One region of the Vibrio cidicii genome, then DNA from elsewhere that is predicted to be linked to it. Evidence: predicted binding sites of a transcription regulator. Region 1 holds the regulator's gene; the other holds the start of a gene.

Evidence for each region. Region 1 encodes MetJ, which represses methionine synthesis genes. Its sites were predicted from a motif close to TTAGACNTNTANANGTCTAA; they were not measured.
Region 2: a site for MetJ is predicted at 4,820-4,839, ahead of metA (homoserine O-acetyltransferase MetA). Genes of this name have one in related genera too.

What each region holds. Positions count from the first base shown of each region.
Region 1 covers NZ_CP035921.1:1,380,099-1,386,576, forward strand. The annotation lists gene metF (methylenetetrahydrofolate reductase) at 1-642, opposite strand, end outside; gene EWA64_RS07290 (bifunctional aspartate kinase/homoserine dehydrogenase II) at 875-3,286, opposite strand; gene EWA64_RS07295 (O-succinylhomoserine (thiol)-lyase) at 3,290-4,453, opposite strand; gene metJ (met regulon transcriptional regulator MetJ) at 4,663-4,980, shown strand; gene EWA64_RS07305 (malic enzyme-like NAD(P)-binding protein) at 5,107-6,384, opposite strand.
Region 2 covers NZ_CP035921.1:3,172,049-3,178,526, reverse strand. The annotation lists gene maiA (maleylacetoacetate isomerase) at 1-618, opposite strand, end outside; gene EWA64_RS15465 (fumarylacetoacetate hydrolase family protein) at 632-1,648, opposite strand; gene EWA64_RS15460 (homogentisate 1,2-dioxygenase) at 1,663-2,808, opposite strand; gene hppD (4-hydroxyphenylpyruvate dioxygenase) at 2,801-3,874, opposite strand; gene EWA64_RS15450 (TetR family transcriptional regulator) at 4,258-4,719, shown strand; gene metA (homoserine O-acetyltransferase MetA) at 4,864-5,805, shown strand; gene pilW (type IV pilus biogenesis/stability protein PilW) at 5,957-6,478, shown strand, end outside.

The DNA of each region.
Region 1 (6,478 bases):
TACCGGCAAAATACCCGGGACGATTTCCACGTCGATCCCGGCCGCTACGCAGCGGTCACGAAAACGCAAGTAGCTTTCCACATCGAAAAAGAACTGCGTGATGGCACGGTTCGCACCTGCATCCACTTTTCGTTTGAGGTTAAGCAGATCCGCTTGAGCACTTTTCGCTTCAGGGTGGACTTCAGGAAACGCCGCCACCGAAATATCAAAATCGTGCAGCGATTTCAGCAGAGTCACCAGATCAGAGGCGTACATCTCTGGCGCGCCACCGCCCGGAGGAATATCACCGCGCAGCGCAACAATATTTTTGATGCCATTCGCCCAGTAGTCGTTGGCAATGTTGATAAGCTCGTCACGGCTGGCATCAATACAAGTAAGGTGCGGCGCAGCCACGAGGCCAGTTTGCGCTTTGATCTCTTTGATGATCGAGTGGGTACGGTCACGCTCACCAGAGTTGGCCCCGTAAGTCACCGAGACAAACTTGGGTTGCAGAGTTTTTAGGCGCTGTACTGAGCTCCACAACGTCTCTTCCATTTGCGGCGTACTGGGCGGAAAAAACTCAAACGACACATTGATGTTGTCTGAAAGCTCAGCGATATTCTGGTTTAAAGCGTCAATATGACTTGCGTGTGTATAGCCCATGTTCCTCTCCCTGTGACCACCCGCCACAAACGTGCAAACTGTTGCGAACTGACGTTTGGACGTCTATATGGCTACAGAATGAATTGAATACGATTTAATGTCAACAGCGCGATTATGAATATTTCTCAAGTTCATAATGAGCATAGTTCAAGTAGAAATAACAAGGGGCCGATTGGCCCCTTGGATAAGATGTGTACCGATAGCCACGACGCTTTAAAGCACGCTATCCTCTTTAAAACAGGCCCGCTAGACGATTGAGATCCGACTGAATCGCCCCCGCCGTCACTTCTCGCCCGGCACCCGGCCCACGAATCACCAATGGGTTGTCTCGATACCACTTACTTTCGATGGCAAAAATGTTGTCACACGGCAGCAAATTGGCTAACGCATGCTCACGCGACAGTGCTTCAACACTCACCCGCGCCTTGCCGTTTTTCTCCAAACGCGCCACGTATCTCAACACCTGATCTTGGCGCTGCGCTTTGGCCAGACGCTCTTGCAAACGTTCACTGAGCAGATGCGCTTTATCAAAAAACTCATCCAGCGTGAGATCGCTCAATTCTGCTGGCACCAAGGATTCCACTTTAACGTTCTCCGGTTCAATCTCCAGCCCCGATTCACGCGCTAAAATCACCAGCTTGCGCATCACATCCGAGCCATCGAGATCGCTGCGCGGATCGGGCTCGGTCAGCCCCTGCTGCCAAGCGAGATCGACCAGTTCCGCAAACGGCACGCTGCCGTCAAACTGCTGGAACAACCAAGAAAGTGTGCCGGAGAAGATCCCTGAGAGCGCAACAATTTCGTCACCGCTCTCACGCAAATCGCGCACGGTATGGTTGATTGGCAACCCAGCGCCCACCGTGGCGTTGTACAGCCAATGGCGACCAATTTTGGCAAACGCATCTTGCACTTGATAGTAATACTCGCTGCTGGCTGAGCCAGCGATCTTGTTGGCCGAAATCAGGTGTAGCCCTTGGTTAGCAATCTCAAGATATTTCGTCGCCAACTCCGCGCTGGCGGTCACATCCAGCACCACCGCTTCGTCATAACCTTGCAAAGCGCCCAAACGCAGTAACCAGCTATCGCCATCGTGCGCGATCGAGTCGTCATCAAAATGGGCGTGCACGCTTGCGGCATCCAAGCCTTGCTCATTGAACAGATACGTTTGGCTATCCACCACGGCTACCAGCTCAAAGTTCATGCCGTGGCGTTTTTCCAGCTCGCTCTTTTGCTGGGCAAACAGCGCTAGCCAACTCGAACCAATATTACCTTTGCCGCACAAGGCAATGGCCACCCGTTTTTGCGCTTGAAAAAGCTGGCTATGAATGCCTTTGACCAGCACAGGCAGATTAACCCGTCGCAGTACAGCCACCAGACTGAGGCCAGAATCCGCCTCGGAGACGAACTCCACTGGCGAGTGTTTCAATTGCTGATAGAAGCCAAAGCAGTGGCTGGCATTTTTCGCTACGCCCGCGCCCACCGCCGCCACCAGCGAAAAGCCTTCTTTAAGTTTAATTTCCGCTTCCACCGCTAACTCTTGCAGGTAGGCCAAAGCGCCACTGGCGATTTCGGCGGTATAGGCCAAACGCAGGCGATGTTGATCTTTTTGCCACTCAAAGGCCAACGGTTCCAGTTGCGCCCGCTTCAAAGCACGTAGCACCTCTTGCTGTACGCGGTCGTCGTCATGGCCTCGGGCAAAAGTGAGCTGCACCAGTAGCACCTCATCAAGCGAGGTGATGATTTTCGCCCCGCGCCCAGAGGCGAGCACGCGTTCAATGCGCGTCGAGCCCGATTCCGCATCGTAGCTACAACGTAAATCGAGCTCAGTGGCACTTTGCGCCACCGGTTGAAGGGTGCGGCTATGCAGCACCGGCGCGGCAAGACGAGCCAGCTCGCTCGCTTCATCCAAACGCAGCAGCGGCAGCAGGCACGCGTCCGACACGATGCGCGGGTCGGCGCTGTACACGCCCGCCACATCACTCCAAATCGTCACGCGTGACACTTCCGCCAACGCGCCAATGATGGTCGCCGAGTAGTCGGAACCATTGCGACCAAGCAGCACGGTATCGCCTGCGCCATTTTGCGCCATAAAACCGGTGATGATCACTCGGCGCTTGGCGTGCTGCGCCAGCACCTCTTTCAGTAGCGGATAGGAACGCGCGCGATCCACCTCCGGCTGAGTGCCGCTTTCGGCGCGCAAAAATGCACGCGCATCTTGTGCCACCGCTGGTAGATTGGTCTGGTTAAGCAGCGCAGCCAGCAAACGCGCTGACCACACTTCACCGTGGCCAAGTACCGCCGCTCTCTGCGTTTGAGAGAGCGGCGCCGCCAACTCCGCCAAGGTACTGAACTCATCATTCAGTTGGGCAAGTAGTTGGCCTTGCGCCTCGCCACTGAGCAGCGATTCAACCAAACCAAGCTGGTAGTGACGTAACGATTGCAGCGCGTCATGGGCCAAACGGCCATCCCGCTCCAACCCATCAAGAAACTCAATCAAGCGGTTAGTGGTTTTGCCCGCCGCAGAGACAACCACCAAATCATTCTCACTGGAATACTCTTTGAGAATATTGGCGACGCGGCGATAACATTCGGGGTCGGCGAGGCTGCTGCCACCAAACTTGTGCAACTGACGTACAACAGACATTTATTACGCTCCCTTCACTTGTTCAAAGGCTTGTTTGAGGTCGGCAATCAAATCGTGCGCATCTTCCAGTCCGACCGACAGACGCAGCAATTGCTGGGAGACCCCCGCCTCAGCCAGCGCCGCTTCGCCCATTGCTCGGTGCGTCATGGACGCGGGATGGCAGATCAAACTCTCCACCCCACCGAGCGACTCGGCCAAAGAGAACAGCTCCAGCGCTTGCACAAACTGCTTCAACTGTTCAAACGAGCCGGCAAATTCAAAACTGAGCATCGAGCCAAACCCCGATTGCTGCTTTTTAGCAATCTCATGCCCCGGATGTTGCGGCAGGCTCGGATGGTAAATCGTCCCCACCAGCGCTTCGCTTTGTAAAAAGGCTAAAATTTGCTGTGAGCTCTCTTCGTGCACGCGCATGCGCGCCCCTAGCGTGCGAATGCCGCGCAGCGTCATGTAGCTGTCAAACGGCGTACCAGTTGCGCCCAAACAGTTGCCCCACCACGCTAGCTCCTCGGCATGTTGCGCAGTTTTGGTCACCACCACACCGCCAATCACATCAGAATGGCCATTAATGTATTTGGTGGTGGAGTGAATCACGAAATCCGCGCCCAGCTCTAACGGCTTTTGATAAACCGGAGTAAGGAAGGTGTTGTCGACCGCCACCAGCGCGCCAACGCGATGCGCCTTTTCACACACGGCCGCAATGTCGACCACGCGCACCAACGGGTTGGAGGGGGTTTCAATCAGCAGCAGTTTGGGCTTGAGCGCCAAGGCTGCCTCCAGCGCCGCTGGGTCGGATTGATCCACAAAGCGCACCTTGAAATCACCTTTGTTAGCGCGGGTATTGAACAAGCGATACGTACCGCCGTAGCAGTCGTGCGGAGCGACAATCAGATCGTTTGGCGACAAAAACGCAGAGACCCACAAGTTAAGCGCCGACGTGCCACAGTTGGTCACCACCGCCCCTTGGCCCGACTCCAACTCATACAGCGCCTGCTCCAGCAAGCCACGGTTGGGGTTGCCCGAACGGGTATAGTCGTACTTAGGCACTTCGCCAAAGGCTGGAAAGCCGTAGTTGGTCGAAAGGTAAATGGGGGGAACGACAGCACGGAACTGACTGTCTGACTCAATACCAGTTCGAACGGCGATGGTAGCGGGCTTGCGAGTGCTCATAGTGTTTCCTTTCTCCAAAGATGCATTCTGATCAGGAATGGGCTACTGTTGTTTCAGCGTCATCCATTCCTTTTATCCGCCACTTTAACCAGCAAAATTTAAGACGTCAACACTTCTAGACGTCCATATGTCTTTGCTTATGGCGGTAAATCCAGCTACAATCTGCGCCTATTATTTTATTAACCAACAATAACGACTAAAGGTGCGCAATGGCCGACTGGAATGGCGACTACATAAGTCCATACGCAGAGCATGGGAAAAAGAGCGAACAGGTAAAAAAGATCACTGTATCTATCCCATTAAAAGTGCTGAAAGTGCTGACCGATGAACGAACTCGTCGTCAAATTAATAACCTGCGCCACGCAACCAATAGTGAACTGCTGTGCGAAGCCTTCCTGCATGCGTACACAGGCCAGCCATTGCCGACCGATGAAGATCTGCGTAAAGACCGACCAGATGACATTCCAACTGAAGCGAAAGCGCTGATGACGGCGATGGGCATCGAGTTCGAAGCCTACGACGACTAAGGATTGGCTGGTCAGTTCGGGGGAAGAGGCTGACTGCCAAGCCAAAAATAGAAATAAAAAGAATAGCAATAAAAACGGGACGCCTTGGCGTCCCGTTTTTCTGACTGGTTAAAAGTCACGTTTGGCTTATTGCGCCATGTAGTTCTCTGGCATCGCGATGCGCGCTACACCAGAATCGACCGCCGCTTGTGCGACTGCTTTCGCTACGCGCGGTAGCAGACGTGGGTCCATCGGTTTTGGAATGATGTAGTGCGGACCGAACTCTAAGCTGTCGACGCCCGCCGCTTTCAACACTTCCGCAGGAACCGGTTCTTTCGCCAATTGACGAATCGCATCCACCGCCGCCAGTTTCATCTCATCGTTGATTTCGCTGGCGCGAACATCCAATGCACCGCGGAAAATAAACGGGAAGCACAACACGTTGTTCACTTGGTTTGGATAGTCACTGCGGCCCGTTCCCATGATCAAATCGTCACGCACTTGGTGTGCCAGTTCTGGCTTGATCTCGGGGTCTGGGTTTGAACAAGCAAACACCACTGGCTTATCAGCCATCAGTTTCAGCGCTTCTGCAGGCATTAGGTTTGGACCTGACACCCCCAAGAAGAGATCCGCGCCAGAAATCACATCTTCCAGCGTGCGTTTGTCGGTGTTATTGGCAAACAGCTGCTTGTATTCGTTGAGATCATCACGACGGGTATGGATCACGCCTTTGCGATCCAGCATGTAGATCTTCTCACGCATCGCGCCGCATTTGATCAACAGTTCCATACACGCCACCGCCGCCGCGCCCGCGCCCAAACACACAATCACACATTCGTTGAGTTTTTTGCCTTGCAGCTCGATCGCATTGAGCATGCCCGCCGCCGTCACAATCGCGGTGCCGTGCTGGTCATCATGGAAAACCGGCACATCACAACGCTCAATCAGGCGTTTCTCGATCTCAAAACAGTCTGGCGCTTTGATGTCTTCAAGGTTGATGCCACCAAAGGTGTCGGCGATGTTGGCAACGGTATCGACAAACTCATCGATGGTGCGGTGTTTTACTTCGATATCGATCGAGTCTAATCCTGCAAAGCGTTTGAACAGTAACGCTTTCCCTTCCATGACTGGCTTAGACGCCAGCGGACCTAGGTTGCCCAGACCAAGAATTGCGGTGCCGTTAGAGATCACTGCCACCATGTTCCCTTTAGCCGTGTACTTGTAGACGTTTTCCGGGTTTTGCGCGATTTCACGCACTGGCTCAGCCACGCCTGGGCTGTAAGCAAGCGCCAAATCTTTGGCCGTTTCGGCTGATTTAGTCAGCGCAATGGCGATTTTTCCCGGAGTTGGGTAGGCATGGTAATCCAGCGCTTGCTGGCGGAGATCTTCTTCAGGAGTCAATGCTTGGCGATTGTCATCGGACATAGGTCGTTATTCTCTTTATATGTTTTGTGGGATAGGGGGAGTGTTCCAAAATGACCTAAAACTCTGCGTTTTTAGATAATTTGGAGATAAATTC
Region 2 (6,478 bases), 1.4 Mb from region 1:
CAGCTCATTGCAAGCCGCTACCACTGCGTTGATCAGTGGATAGTTCTCCATGGAAACGCCAAAACGCTGCGCGTTATACACTTGTGGAACAAGGCAAATATCAACAATGCTTGGGCTATGGCTGATGCTGTATAAACATTCGCCGTAGTGCTCGCGATGCCTGCGCAATTTCTCTTCCACCGCTTGAAAACCTTGCTCAATCCAATGATGTATCCACTCAAGTTTGTGCTTTTCGTCAAGCTCAAGTGGCCCTTCAAGGTACTGTAATACGCGCAAGTTATTCAGCGGATGGATCTCTATGGCGATATCTTGCGCCAGTGCCAGCGCTTGGTAACGCAGCGCACCGATAGAGGGAATCACTTGCACCGCCGAGTAATTATCATCCAGATATTGGATGATGGCCAAAGACTGGTTAAGTACCATCTCCCCATCGACTAAAACGGGTACCAGCTGCACGGGATTGAGTGCACGATACTCTGCGCTGTGCTGCTCTCCGCCCTGCTTAACCAGGTGAATAGGTACACTTTGGTAGTTCAGCTGTTTGAGGTTAAGGCAAATACGCACGCGATAAGCGGCGGACGAGCGCCAGTAACCATACAATTTGAGATTGTCACTCATCGCTTATCCCCAGTTACTTTTGATACCGGCTCACTTGCTGCTCAATCGCACCGAAAATACTGTGCCCTTCATCATCCAGCATCTCTAAGCGAATCGAATCACCAAACTTCATAAAAGATGTTGTAGGTTTGCCATCACGGATCGTTTCAATCATGCGAATTTCCGCGATACACGAGTAACCGACGCCGCCCTCTTCAATCGACGTGCCGTGTTCTGTGCCCTGTTTATTCGACACCGTGCCGGACCCTATGATGGCCCCAGCGGATAACGGTCGCGTTTTCGCCGCATGCACAATCAAATCGGCAAAATCAAAAGTCATGTCGATGCCCGCGTTGGGTTTACCAAACGGTTTGCCGTTATAGGTAGAAAGCAGTGGAAGATGCAGCTTGTTCTCACTCCACGCAGAGCCCAGCTCGTCGAGCGTTACTGCCACGGGAGAAAACGCAGACGAGGGTTTTGATTGGAAAAAACCAAATCCTTTCGCCAACTCAGCCGGGATCAGACCACGCAGCGAGACATCGTTAACCAGCATCACTAAGCGAATCGACTCCTGCGCCTGTGCGATACTCGCCCCCATCGGCACATCGCCAGTGACCACCGCGACTTCACCTTCAAAATCGATGCCCCACTCTTCACTGGCAAATTCGATATTGTCGCGCGGGGCGATAAAAGCGTCAGAGCCGCCTTGATACATGAGCGGATCGGTCCAAAAACTCTCCGGCATCTCTGCACCGCGCGCTTTACGCACCAGCTCAACATGATTGACGTATGCAGAGCCATCCGCCCACTGGTAGGCGCGTGGCAAAGGTGACGCCACTTGGCTCTCATCAAATGGCGCGCTGCCCGCCACATCACCTTGGTTCAACGCCAAATACAGTTCTTGCAGCTGTGGGCTGGTTTGCGACCAATTATCCAAAGCTGCTTGCAAAGTGGGCGCAACTGCTTTCGCCGACACATAGCGAGTCAGATCGCGACTCACCACCACCAGTTCGCCATCACGCGAACCATTTTTCTTTGTCGCAAGTTTCATGGTTATCCCTTCTCTTAGTCGCCCGATGACTCACTTTCACGCCAGCTGTAGACGTACTCTTTGTTCTCTACGCTGTCGAGCTCGGGCGCAAATTGCAGCGCATGGCGCGTATCGATCATCACCGCCACTTCGTCGGTGAATTTTTTCTTATATTCTTGACCCGCTTTAAACGCTTTTGGGTGCGGACCGTGCGTAAACCCGGCGGGATGGAACGTCACCATCCCCGCTTCAATGTTGTCACGGCTGAAGAAATCACCCGCGTGATAGAACAGCACTTCATCGTAGTCGTCATTGTTGTGATAAAACGGCACTTTCAGCGCGCCCGGATCGCTCTCAATCGGACGAGGAACAAAGGTACAAACAACAAAGCCGTTACCGACAAACGTCGTGTGCGCCGAAGGTGGCAAGTGGTAGCGGTGCGACATCAGTGGACGAATATCGCGCCAGTTGAGTTTCACCACCGACAAATCACCGTGCCAGCCAATCGCATCGAGTGGATTAAATGGATAAGTGATGACACTGACACGCTCATGGCGTTTGACCTCGACACGAGTACTCTCTTCGCCATATTGCGCTTTGAATTTGTCGTTGATCGCCGGCACTTCCAGCACCGCAGGGTCAAACACGGCATGGTTACCCACTAGCCCTTTCTCGGGCAACGAGTAGGCAGCATCGCTGTTTTCAATCATCAGGATGAACATCGGCTCAGACGGTTCTAACCGCCAGTTGGTCGAGCGCGGGATCAACACGTAATCGCCTTCGCCGACCTCTAAATGGCCGTAATCGCAATAGAGATCCGCTTTACCTTGATGGATAAACAGCAGCTCATCGCCATCGGCATTGCGCGCGAGAAAATCCATCTTCACCTGAGTTTTCCATACGCGCACTTTGCACTGGGCATTGTGCAGCAGATGAGGAACACGCCACGGCGAATGCTGTGCGGTGTGTTCAACACGGGTGAAATCAAACGCTCTCGGCCTGAGTTCCCCTTCCCATTCGCTCCAGCTTGTCGGGGCATGCTGATGGTGGAAATGGGCCGCAGGGCCAAAAAAGCCACTGCGCCCTGCTTCACGTTCATAAATCGCCTCTTGCGGGAAGTCGGCGTGTGCCTGTTTAGAGCACACTCCCTCCCGATGAGGGAAGGAGATCCATTTATGCATCGCTCAATACTCCACGGCGGATTTGGTCTTCTTCAATCGATTCAAACAGCGCTTTGAAGTTGCCTTCGCCAAAACCTTCGTTGCCTTTACGTTGAATGATCTCGAAGAAAACAGGACCGATAACAGTTTGGGTAAATATTTGCAGCAAGATGCCATCTTTGGTCGGCGCACCGTCAATCAAAATGCGCAGCTCACGCAGTTTGTCGACGTCTTCTTTGTGACCAACCACGCGATCATTGACCTTCTCATAGTAAGTGTCTGGAGTGGGCATAAAGTCCATACCGCGATCACGCAGGGTTTTGACCGTGTCGTAAATATCGTCTGTGGTCAAGGCGATGTGCTGAATGCCTTCACCGTTATATTCGCGAATAAATTCTTCGATTTGCGATTTATCGTCAGAGGACTCATTGATTGGAATACGGATCTTGCCACAAGGCGCGGTCATCGCACGGCTGACAAGGCCCGTGAGTTTGCCTTCGATGTCGAAATAGCGGATTTCACGGAAATTGCCAATGCGCTCATAAAAGCCCGCCCAAGTATCCATGTTGCCGCGTTTTACGTTATGGGTCAGGTGGTCAATCTCGTACAAGCCTACGTCTGCTTTCGCCAAACGCTCATCTGCATCATCATAAAATCGGAAGTCGACGTCATAAATGCTCTGTTTGCCATAACGGTCAACAAAATAGAGCAAGCTGCCGCCAATGCCGTACACCGCCGGAATGCTTAACTCCATCGGGCCGATCTCGGTTTGATATCTTTGTGCGCCGTTGGCGAGGGCGTGTTCAAGCGCGTGGTTGGCGTCTTTGACACGAAAGGCCATGCCGCACACCGACGGGCCGTGAATACGAGCGAACTCTTCGGCTTGGCTATGAGGTTGGGCATTGACCACGAAGTTGATGTCACCTTGACGATACAGCCATGCTTGCTTAGAGCGATGTTTTGCTACTTCAGCAAAACCAAGGGAAGCAAACAATCCTTTCAACTGTTCAATGCCCTCATTATTGGCTGCTGTATATTCCACAAACTCGAATCCGTCTGTGCCCAGAGGGTTGATCGCGTCTACCATGACTTTCTCCTTGTACTATTCGTTTGTTTTTTAACACTCCGTTAACTTGAATCAGACGCACAAGAATTGGAATAGACAGGCAACTTTCTCCGCTCGGCCACCCAAACCGCAAAATATGTAAATTTATTGTTACAGCAAAAATTAGAACAAATACTTCGCCGCAGTCTTTTCATCAAACATTAGATTTCAACCAGTTAGCTTGTCATGTTTCCTGTACACCACCACGTCAAATGTAAATACCTTGTTATAACGATCAGCTTGCAAGAGAGAAGTCGAGGTGTGAGGCGAACGTTTGTCAGTAATGGGTTAAATAACCTTGCCACACGTGGTGTTCCCCTTGCTTAGGGTCTAGTATGCGTTGAAATCAATCAGGAAGAAGTGGTATGAAACGAAGTAAAGAAGAGACACAAGAGACGATCAACACCATCTTAGACACTGCCTTTCGTCAATTACTGAGTGGTGGGTTTGAACGCATGTCTTACACCAGTTTGAGTGAAGAATCCGGAATTTCACGTACGGGAATTTGTCATCACTTTGGTAAGAAAACTAAGATTCCGTTGCAACTCAAAGACCGTTTACTGCAACATTTACTGGAATACCTTGATTTCTCTGCCGATATCAAGCTGTTTCGCGCCAGTTGGGTCAGTGCAATCCAACAGCAAGAATTCCGTGATATCTGGCGAGTCGCTTATCAACTACAAATCAATGAGCAAGTCAGCGACATCATCACGCTGTTCAATCAAGCGCTGCAAGAGAAATGTGAGGTGAACTTTGGCCATAATTGCCAGCAAGAGATCGTAAGTTTAATGGGGTATACCTTGTTACGTCTTCACTCTCTTAAGTAATGTACGCCTTTGTTCACTGCTGTGTTGACGCCAATACCTGTACAACAAACCACACGTTGCTGATTTTCCCTGTCGACATCACAAAAAAAATAGGATAGGTTTAGATGTATAGACGTCCAAAACCATAAGCTTAGGGAGAAAGCTGTGCCTATTCGTATTCCAGATCAATTACCCGCCGCTGATGTATTGCGAAATGAAAATATCTTCGTGATGAGTGAAACGCGTGCGGCCAGTCAGGAAATTCGTCCTCTGCGTGTGTTGATCCTCAATTTGATGCCAAAAAAAATTGAGACTGAAACCCAGTTCCTTCGCCTGCTGTCTAACAGCCCGTTGCAAGTGAATGTTGAACTGCTGCGCATTGATGACCGCCCGAGTAAAAATACCCCAACGGAGCATTTGGATAATTTCTATCGCCAGTTTGAGATGGTTAAAAACCGTAACTTCGACGGCCTGATCATCACTGGCGCGCCGCTCGGCCTGGTGCAATTTGAAGATGTGATCTATTGGGAACATCTACAGACCATCATGGAGTGGGCAAAATCTCATGTCACTTCCACTTTGTATGTGTGTTGGGCGGCCCAAGCGGGCCTCAAGCTACTCTATGACCTGCCGAAACGCACCCGCAAAGAGAAACTTTCGGGCGTGTATCAACACAAAATTCATCATCCTTACCATGCGATTTTGCGAGGTTTCGATGATACCTTTTTAGCGCCGCATTCACGCTACGCCGATTTCTCGCCCGAATATTTGGCCGAGCACACCAATCTCGACATTCTCGCCACCTCAGACACAGCTGGCGTCTATCTGGCCAGCACCAAAGACAAGCGCAATGTGTTTGTGACCGGTCATCCAGAATATGATCTGCACACCTTACACAATGAGTATGTACGCGATATCGCGGAAGGGCTGGAGCCGGCGATTCCGGTCAACTACTACCCGAATGACAATCCGGATAATGCGCCGATCGCCAGTTGGCGCAGCCACGGTCATTTACTCTTTTCTAACTGGCTCAACTACTGCGTTTACCAGCAAACCCCATTCGATCTAGACCATTTCAGTGAAGACGCCTTCACCAAAGACGAATAGCCGAAGCTTCTGCTTCTCTCTTCTCAGGCCACCGCAAGGTGGCCTTTTTGCCGAATATGCAAAGTGACTCGCATCTTAATCGCAGCTTGATAGGCATGGCGGTCAGAGGAATTATCATCGTGGTAACTTTTGCATCGCACGAAGAAAATTCATGATGAATCAGATGTTTCGCTTCATTCCACTGCTGAGTTTTGCCCTGCTGACGGGTTGCGTCACCATCACTGAAGGGCAAGTCGCCAACAATGCCGACCCGATTGATATGGCTGAATCTCGCATTGCTTTAGGGCTTGGTTATCTCGACAATGGCGCGATGGTCAAAGCCTACGACAACTTACAACAGGCGCTAAACCACGCACCGGATTACTACCGCGCTCAGCTCTCCATGGCGCACTACTACGAGCTGGTCGGCGAAAATGGCAAAGCGCAAGATCTCTATCGAAAAGCGGCCCGCCAGCACCCCAAAAACGGCAATGTACTCAACAACTACGGCACTTTTTTATGCAAACAGGGCGACTACGCGCAAGCAGACAAACTGTTCAACCAAGCGATTGCGCAGCCCTACTATTATTTGATCCCAGCCAGTTATGAAAACGCGGCATTTTGCGCCTTAAAAGCGGGTTTTAAAGCCAAAGCGCAAACCTATTTCACCCGAGCAATCGATTACGATCCGCAC